DNA from 3 places in the Lysinibacillus sp. FSL M8-0216 genome. Region 1 is predicted to be linked to each of the others. Evidence: riboswitches for the same ligand, from Rfam matches in the RefSeq annotation. Region 1 holds a riboswitch; each other region holds the start of a gene.

What was found. Region 1 has a riboswitch for S-adenosylmethionine ahead of MKX57_RS13560 (Na+/H+ antiporter NhaC family protein). Riboswitches for the same ligand answer to the same signal wherever they lie in the genome.
Region 2: linked by a shared signal. The riboswitch ahead of MKX57_RS22585 (cyclase family protein) and the one ahead of MKX57_RS13560 (Na+/H+ antiporter NhaC family protein) in region 1 are both predicted to bind S-adenosylmethionine.
Region 3: linked by a shared signal. The riboswitch ahead of MKX57_RS08215 (YezD family protein) and the one ahead of MKX57_RS13560 (Na+/H+ antiporter NhaC family protein) in region 1 are both predicted to bind S-adenosylmethionine.

Annotation. Positions count from the first base shown of each region.
Region 1 is NZ_CP152007.1:2,756,418-2,759,702, forward strand. It holds gene MKX57_RS13560 (Na+/H+ antiporter NhaC family protein) at 374-1,654, opposite strand; SAM riboswitch class I at 1,759-1,862, opposite strand; gene MKX57_RS13565 (DUF3953 domain-containing protein) at 1,982-2,215, opposite strand; gene MKX57_RS13570 (class I SAM-dependent methyltransferase) at 3,030-3,285, shown strand, end outside.
Region 2 is NZ_CP152007.1:4,537,419-4,540,703, forward strand. It holds gene MKX57_RS22575 (helix-turn-helix domain-containing protein) at 1-1,177, shown strand, start outside; gene MKX57_RS22580 (hypothetical protein) at 1,327-1,728, shown strand; SAM riboswitch class I at 1,827-1,933, shown strand; gene MKX57_RS22585 (cyclase family protein) at 2,022-2,759, shown strand; gene MKX57_RS22590 (DedA family protein) at 2,789-3,285, opposite strand, start outside.
Region 3 is NZ_CP152007.1:1,744,647-1,747,931, reverse strand. It holds gene MKX57_RS08230 (cold-shock protein) at 1-144, shown strand, start outside; gene MKX57_RS08225 (VOC family protein) at 248-1,033, opposite strand; gene MKX57_RS08220 (flavin reductase family protein) at 1,191-1,676, shown strand; gene MKX57_RS08215 (YezD family protein) at 1,761-1,916, opposite strand; SAM riboswitch class I at 1,986-2,080, opposite strand; gene MKX57_RS08210 (heparan-alpha-glucosaminide N-acetyltransferase domain-containing protein) at 2,251-3,285, opposite strand, start outside.

The DNA.
Region 1 (3,285 bases):
CCTAAAAGTAGACTACTCCCCTATTTTTCTACTATTATTTTTTTACCTAATACCATTAGTGTTTATTGTCTGATTCTTATTGAAATTTATTAACTTTAAAATAAAGTAAAGCCGTTGATTGATTTCCAGCTTTCCATGGGCGGGGTCGAACTGCACCCTCGCCCTTCGTTCCAATCTGGAGTGGATATTAACTTCACCACAAAAAAATGCTCCCTTTAGATAAACAGATTTTATTTTTTAATCTGTCTACCTAATAGGGAGCATATCAAACTACTCGATGGCTTTTGTCTACAGTCTGAAATAACCAGCTTGCTGATCTTTATTTAGATTGAGCTACTTTCGTCGTTCATGTTTAATTTTCAGTAGTAAAAGTTTAGGCTTTCTTTTTTTTCGGGTACCCAATGAATATCGCTATCATACCACAAATACCAATAAGAATTGGGTAGAAAGAGTACGGCAAGATACTCACTGGCGAAATTTTGGCTACGCTTGCGGCTACAAGAAATTGGGCTCCGTATGGGAGAAGACCTTGGACTGTACAAGAGAAAATATCTAAAATACTTGCAGACTTTCTCGGCTCAATCTCATACTGGTCAGCAATATTTTTGGCAAGTGGCCCGGCAATTAGAATAGCAATTGTATTATTGGCCGTAGATAAATTAGTTAGACCCACAAGACCAGCTATACCAAATTCAGCACCCTTCTGCGATTTAATCCTGCGCGTTACAAGACGGAGTAAAAAGTCAATTCCCCCATTAAATTTAATAACTTCCACCATTCCAGCTATTAATATAGCCAGAAAGGCGATTTCATACATCCCTTCCATTCCTTCACCAATCTTTTGTATAAGGCTCATTATGTGATAGCTGCCATCTGCTAAGCCAACAGCACCGGCGAGAACAATCCCTAATGCAAGAACGAGGAAAACATTCATTCCAGATAACGCTAAAATAATAACTAAAACATAGGGAATAATTTTTATCCAATTATAGCTTAGATGCTCTACTTGGGCTGTCCCCCCGGATGTCATAAACCCTAAAATAATACTTGTGATAATAGCTGCCGGCAATACAATCCAAAAATTGACCTTAAATTTGTCCTTCATTTGTGCGCCTTGTGAACGAACTGCAGTAATAGTAGTATCTGAAATAAAAGATAAATTATCACCAAACATCGAACCGCCTACAACCGCTGCCATCACTAAAGCAATAGGTAGCTCCGTAAGATCGCTTATTCCAACTCCAATTGGCGCCAGCGCAACAATCGTCCCCACTGATGTGCCCATGGATAGAGAGATGAAACAGGCAATGATGAATAAGCCTACGACAACCAGGTTTTGCGGTATAACCGATAAAGCAAAGTTAACAGTGGAATCTACAGCCCCCATTCCCTTCGCTACCTCTGAAAATGCCCCTGCTAATAGAAAAATAATAACCATCAGCATGACATTTAAATTTCCGGCACCTTGGCAAAAAATATCAACCTTTCGGGAAAACGATTCTTTTCGATTCATCGCTAGAGCTACAGCACCCGAAATGCTGATGGCTACAATGACAGGAAAGGCATAAAAATCACCCATTATAATCCCTGAACCAATAAATAAAATCATAAAAATAACAAATGGGATTAGCGCCCATGGATTCTCTTTCTTCATTGTCTACCTCCAAAAATTAAAAATCAGCCCTATTTTTTATTTTTTCACCATAAAAAAGGCCTCATCTTGAAATAACAAGAAGAGCCCTTATAGTTAAAACGCTCCTCTTATCTATCAAGAACATTGCTTGCTGGATTTGGCACAGTAACTTAATAGTTCCGCTGCCGAGATTTCATCGGGCCAGTCCCTCCATCTCTCTTGATAAGAAGAAAAAATATTATATTTTTTACACAATATTAAAATACTAAAATAAAACATCCATAATTGCAACATGTTTTTAATTGTAAAAAAATCCCACGACTATTATCAAGTGCGAAATTCAACTTTTTATACGAATACGAAGCTTTGAATGGACACATAGATCGAAAATATAAATACCCCGACTAAAAACCAACCATATAATTTTCTCTCTCTCCGAAATTCATTAATTCCTAATGTTAACATAAATAAACCTAGAAAAAGGATCATTAAAAAGTTTAGCCGATAATCATGTGTCATAAATCCGTAAATGGAAAGCGTGATGCCTATTATTGATAAAATAATTTGTACTGTTTTTAACAAAACGATTCCCCCTATTTGCTTGAACGAATACTAACAGTTATCTAACCTTTTTTGAATAAAAAAATTCTATGATGGGTGAGATGACAAATGAAAGCCCAACAACTTTTTATTTTTGTTTTTTTAATTGGCTTTTGAACTAGAAACAGGAAATTTAAGTTTAATTCGAACAGGGCTGACAAAAGGCTTTTACCCTGCATTTATCTTTTCTTTAGGTTGTGCTGTTGGTGACATGGTGTACGCTGTACTATAGGTTTTGGGAATAGCCTTTCTAGTACAATCTAGTACAATATTCCAATTCATTTTATGGATTGGCGGTACTATCATGCTTGGCCCTTTAACCTTCCAAGCTTTCCGAGATACGTTTGCATGCAAAAAATTAGAGTCATGGAGCAGCGATTGAAAAGAAATCATTATGGGCTTATTTTTTACTGGTGTTTGGCTAGTAGTTTCAGCAACGACTGCAATCGTTGATTCCCAACGGTTGGTGGAAGTATAGTAGGTGGTACAACTATTGGACATTCAGCAACTAAAAGCTTACCTCCCTTCTTCTTCGGATTTATCACCGTTTCAATCCTTTGGGGGCTAATCCTTTCATATTTAAGTAGCATCGGTGGTAAAATAATGGGAAAAGGCTTATGCAAATAGTTTCGTTTATTTCAGGATTACTCTTTTTGTACTTTACTTTTTATGTATTCTTGAATGGTTTTGAAAAGCTATTATAGGGGTGAAAACCATGGTTAGAAGAAGATAGCTAGCCTCCTAGATCACCAAGGATATGTAGGAGGCTAGCTTAATTATAGGAGATGTTTAAACGATGAAGCAAAATAAATATGATGATATGCAATTCTTTTCTGCTTACGAAAAAATGCCACGTTCTGTTCAAGGGCTGGACGCCGCAGGAGAGTGGCATGTATTAAAAACACTTTTACCTGATTTGAAAAATAAACATGTGCTTGATTTAGGATGTGGTTTCGGGTGGCATTGTCGATATGCGCGCGCACAACAGGCAAAATCAGTGATTGGTGTGGATATATCTGAAAAAATGCTGGAAAAAGCTCAGGAAAAAACGG
Region 2 (3,285 bases), 1.8 Mb from region 1:
GCATGTTCGTTTTCAAGAATTGATGCTATTTATTTTTGAACAAAACCAACCGAAGCCTATACTACAAAATGATCGTCAATCTGTAGAGCAATCTATTCAATATTTGCACAAATACTTTGGAAGGGATTGGACTGTTGAACAGTTAGCAGAACTAGCAGAAGTTCCAAGATGGAGTTACTCTCGTATTTTTAAAGATATTACGGGGCAGATTCCTCTTCATTATTTAAATAGTATACGTATTGAAAAGGCCAAACAGTTATTAATGACAACTAATGATCGTGTCTTTGAAATTAGTCAGTCCATTGGCTTTAATAACGAATATTATTTTAATCGTCGTTTTAAAGAGCATGTAGGTATTTCCCCAGGGCAATATCGACGAAGTCAGAGCAATAATGTACGTGTATTTGCACCGTTCTTAGAGGACTTCTTTGTAGCTTTAGGGATTACACCCATTGCTCAATTCAGTCATTCCAAATGGGGAAAACAAGACTATTTAGGTTTGCAGGATGTTCCCGATATAGATGTACAGTTTGGAGAAGTGGATCGTCTCTTTCACTATAAACCAACTTTAATTATGTTAGATGCTGGTATAGAGCGTTGGGAAACTTGTCTTCATTTAAATAAGCTGGCCCCAATCTGTCACCTCAACCACCCTGGGGAGGACTGGCAATCGACTCTCTTTAAAATTGCTGATTTAACAGGGAAAACCTCTATGATGCAAGACATTATCATGGAATATGAGGATAAGGTACAGAAGGCTCGACGAATTCTCGGTAAATCCGTTTATGGGCAAAGTGTTGCATTTCTTCGCATTTCGTCCATTGGCATTACACTGTATGCTGGCCCTGAATGCGGCTATACAGGGCCAATCCTATATCGTGACTTGGGCTTAACGCCTCATCCATTAGTATGGAAAATACCGCTTAACCAGCGTAAAGCTCATCTGACATCAGATCAACTGCTACAGCTAGACGCTGATCATTTGTTTATCACCTTCGACAAGCAACACTCCATTTATGAGCATGAAGAGCGTACTATTTTAAAATCTTCTATGTGGAAAAACCTAAGAGCAGTTAAGAGCAGCTGTGTTTATGAGGTGGATTTTTTAACGTGGATGAATTATGGAATCCTATCACATAGCAAAAAAATAGATGATGTATTAAATGTTCTTGGCTAAAGAACGTAAAGGAAGCTGCCATGGCTTCCTTTTTTGTTTATGTAGCATATTATGTTTTACACTCCTGTACAGGACTATCTTTATCCAAACACCTAAAAAGATCATGATACATAAGATAAGATATCAGCTTTTGGATAGGAGGAATTGAATTGTATTATAATCCTTATCCGTATTTTGTTCACCCCTACCATTACCCAATACCATCGACAGCCCATCACCTTGCAGCTAGACCCTTTTCTCAACATTTAGCAATGCCGACCAGTAATAGTGCCTTTCCCCCTGTTGATACACAAAAATTAATATCTTCAGCTACGCGGATAAAGGCGATTATGCAGCAAGCACAATTACTTACGGATAAAATTGATAGCTCTCAACAATTTGCCCATGATTTAAAAAATGCTGCACAACTTTCAAATAAAACAGATGTCGAAAAATTGATTACATCCACAGGCATCACTACAAAATTCGAAACCAACTATACACCAGATAATTTTAGAATACAGCTTATGGATAGTGGTTGCTGTAGAGTAACGTTAATTTTGAATTGGTAAATAAAAATCTTAACCCTGTAATCCTATAAAAGTTGTAAACTATAAAAATATATGCTAAAGTATTTGTACTATTATTTCTGAAAATTCTTATATTCTATTTCTTATCAAGAGAGACGGAGGGATCGGCCCGATGAAGTCTCAGCAACCAGCTCAATCAGTATGGTGCTAATTCCTTTTGGCAAAATCTAAGCCTGAAAGATGAGAAGACGAACTACCCACGTATGATTCAGGGAGTCCTCTTCTATAGAGGACTCTTTTTTATTTACCATTACTTTTAGAAAGCAGGAAATTAAATGTCTAACGAACTTTTAGAAGCATTGCACTTACTAAAATCAAAACAATGGGTCGATTTGACACATACCTTCGGCCCACATTCACCTCATTTTTTTATGTTTGAAGATGCTAAATTTGAAACATTATTCTCGCATGATGACGGTTTTTTCGCACAGCAGTTTACTTTTCCCGGACAATATGGAACACATATTGACCCACCTATTCACTTTGTAAGAGATACTCGTTTTCTAGATGAACTAGAGCTAAAGGAGCTCGTTCTCCCGCTTATCGTTATTGATAAATCACAAGAGGCTACTAGTAATCATGACTTTACGCTCAGTGTCCAAGATATTCTAGAATTCGAGGCACAACATGGACAAATAGAAGAAGGTACTTTTGTGGCACTGCGAACAGATTGGAGTAAGCGTTGGCCCGATAAAGAAGCATTCAATAATAAAGATGTGGATGGCCATAATCATCTTCCAGGCTGGGGCTTGGAGGCATTACAATTTTTATTCAAGGAACGTAAAGTAAGTGCAATCGGTCATGAAACTTTTGATACCGATTCTGCTACTGATTTTCGTCAAAGCGGCAAATTGGATGGAGAATATTTTGTCCTTGATCAAGACACCTATCAAATTGAGCTTATGACTAATTTGGACAAGCTTCCTCCAAAAGGGGCTATTATTTTTAATATTGTACCTAAGCCTGAAAAAGCATCTGGATTCCCTGTTCGATCATTTGCCATTTTGCCATAATAAAAAGTCGGTACGAATCATACCGACTTTTACTTTTGTACGTTTCTTTTTTTCAATAAATAATAAACGATTAACATGACAAGGACAAACAGTAAGATGACATAAATACTGTAATGGGACAAATAGTAACCGACGAATCGCCACTTCTCCCCTAATACTTTTCCTAATGTTATAAATGTGAACGTCCAAATAAATGCTCCTGTATAAGCAAAGAATGCGAATTTCTTATAGGGATAATTATTAATAGCCGCAATATAAGCTGTCAGATGGCGTACACCTGGAATAAAATAGCCCACTATTAATAAAAAAGGACCTACTTTCGTAAACATTTTTTTAGTAAAATCAATTTTTTGCTCAGTTATATGAAATTTTGGCCCATATTTCTGCAAGAGCGGTAAGCCAAATCGGTGGCCGATATAGTAGCTTAAAGTAATACCTCCCATGGCGCCAATCAGGGCGCTTACTAACGCTGGGATATGTTCAAGACTTTCTCGATAAACACTATAGCCTACATAAGTTAAAAATA
Region 3 (3,285 bases), 1.0 Mb from region 1:
TGTGATGATGGAGAAGATGTATTTGTACATTTTACGGGCATCCAGGAGGAAGGCTTCCGTACACTTGAAGAAGGTCAAAAGGTTTCATTTGATGTTGTGGAAGGCAATCGCGGCCCGCAAGCATCAAATGTTGTAAAATTATAAGCTAGAATATAGTAAGTGGATGAAGTATTTGAAAATGGCTCAATCCACTTTTTGCATGTTTGCACATAAAAATCCACTTCAACGATTGAAGTGGATTTTTAATTTATTTATTAATCCAATAAAAAGCACCTGGACACACTAATGTTTCCTTTGTTCGGTGTGGATCCTTTAATGTTACACCGATTGGCCCTTCTTTTAAATGACCGAGCGTCATGCTAGATGCTGAGGCTTCCTCATAAAAATCCAAGCGCATATTCGCTAGCTGTAGAGACATAAACTGCTCATGCTGCTCAAACTCGGGTAGTTGTAATACTTTCTGCCAAAGCTGCACCGTCTCCTCCACATCCTTGACAAAAAACTGAATGGATTCCATTGTAATGGCTTGTTTTTCATCAATCGCGCCACTAGCCTTTAATTGAGCCAAACGCTCCTCATCTCCATCTGCCCATTCAATTAAGAAAGGAAAATCCACTGAAAGGCCAGGTCTGCCAAAATGCAATAGCTTCCATTCGATTATCGTGCCGTCTGGTCTTGTGCGGCTACAAGCATCGGGACCATATACTTCATAGCCCAATGCACGCAATCGTTGACCATCGTCTTCAATATTTTTGGTGCGCAAGGCAATTCGTGAAAATCCTTGGCGCTCACGATCACGTTTAAACGTATAATGTAGGGAATATGGGTACAGGGCCGCTTGCTCAAATAAATCACGATCATAAATAGCGATTTGTTCAATATAGCTTAAGCCAAAATAACTTAGCGTATTGTAAGTCCCCCACATCGTGTGTTGACCACCGTTCACTGTATGGACATTTCGTTTATTGAAGAAAACCTTTATATTTTCCGGTGATTCTACTTGATGTACCAGATGATCAAAATATAAAGTCATGGCAATTCCCCTTTCTTTCCCCCATTAGCTTTACCTGGATGTGTAATTGATTTAATATTTACTTAAGAAAAGGAGTTACTATATGGTATGAAAAAAGTGCAATTTACCTACTAACTCCGTTAACTAATTTATTACTAACTATAAAGAGGTGATTTGAATGACAGATCATGTTGCTGCTTTTAAATTGGCATTAGGTAACTATCCTACAGGTGTAACAGTTGTTACAGCTTGTCATGAAACGAATCCAATTGGCTTAACCGTCAATTCTTTTGCATCTGTTTCTATTGATCCACTACTTATTTTATGGTCACTTGATAAAAAATCTCAGCTCCATCCTTACTTTATGAGTGCGGAAAAATTCGCTGTCAATATTTTAGCAAGTGATCAAGAGCAATTATGTACATTATTTGCAAGTAAAGTCCCAGATCGCTTTGCTCAAGCAAAATGGTCTACTTCTTCTTTAGGACTACCGATTTTACATGATACAGCAGCTATTTTACAATGTAAATCCTTTCAGCAAATAGATGCAGGTGATCATACTATTTTTATTGGCCAGGTGCTAGATATTACAAACTCTCAAAAGGAGCCCCTTCTCTATCATCGCCGTCATATCGGTCAGATTCCAAAAAGCTTCTATAGCTAATTGCCATAAAAAAAGGGCCACTTGTAAGCAACGGAAACCATGCTTATTGGTGGCCTTTTCACATCGTTCAACTGAAATGATCCTTTATTTCTTCTGAGGAAATCTCTGCTTTTCAAGCCTATTAATTTGAACAATTACACCATCCTGAATCGTAATATGCACTTCACCAAATTCAAGATTTTGAATGGCCTTTGCAATAGCCTCTAATTTCTTATCTTCTACCTTTGCCGACTGAGCCATACGATACACCCCTTCTTTTTCATCCTTGTTGTACAAAAGAGGCCAATGCATCAAACTGATTGATAGCCCCTCCTATCTCTCAGATACATCGGTTGGAAGTGGCACCTATGTTTCGGTTGCCGAGGCTTCATTGGGCCAAGTCCCTCCACCTATCTTGATAAGAGTACTGCGTTTCTTGAAAATAATTCTATAATTCTGTAATAAGATTGTCAATATAAAATATTAGAAAACCTAGCTGAATACTTTGTAATGATTATTTTAGATTAGAAAACTATCTATATCTAAAGTATTTTATGCCTAATCAACGAGAAATAGATGGCAATCCATTAATTTATTACGAACTCCATTTCCTCATCAAGAATTCAAGGGGACCTCGACGATGTTTAGCTCTCCACCAGACAGAAACAAGCACACATCCTACAAAGTAACAGCAGGCATATAGCATGGAAAAGGTAAGCGTCTGATTCTCCAACTTTTGGCAAACAATTAATATTCCAATCCCAATAAAAACATGGCCGACATAATGCGTTAAAGACAATTGTCCCGTAAAGATCAAAGCTTCAATTACTTTATTTTTACATGTCTCAACAAGATAGATGGAGCCCACGATAAGGACAATTGCCGACGCTGAGTTAGATAGAACATACATCGTATTCGGTGGAATCGGTCCCGTATCAAATAAATACAATGCACTCTCTACATCTAATAAATGGATCGTTGTCATCTTAATAAATATCGTTGAAAAAGTCTCCGTCATTATGACTAGCAATAAGCCCATCACCAATAAGATTTTTCGTAATGAACGATTAGTTAAATCTAATGTGCCGATTACCATGCCAGTTAGAAAGAAACAAATCCAGGGAAATAGTGGATGATAGCCATTAAACATCAAATTTCTTATAAATCCTGCCGGTGTCCAAAAATCAAGATACTCTAGTAATACATATGTTGGATGCCACCCAGCGAAGTAATTAAATTGAATTTGGAGCCATTGTGAAAGGATGAGGATGACACCGATTATGAACATCATCATTTTCTTGGATTGGGCAATCAAACATGCGGCAACAAACATATACACGCCATAATAATGTAAGATATCTCCTGTCCAGCCTACTGCATATAGGACTATTCCTATCACGAATAACAAAAACGACCTCTTCCACAAAGTAAGTCGATTCTTACGAAGAAGTATTGGGTCCTTAGTCTCTCTAGCCTGACGAGTCATTAAAGCTGTTCCTATTCCTGCTAGCATGACAAATACGGCCGAGGCACGCCCCTCAAATAGATTTTGTAAGGCCATCAACCATGTTGAACCATTCGTTGTAGAACCCGTTATGACTCCAAAATTGACAATGAACATACCAAACAT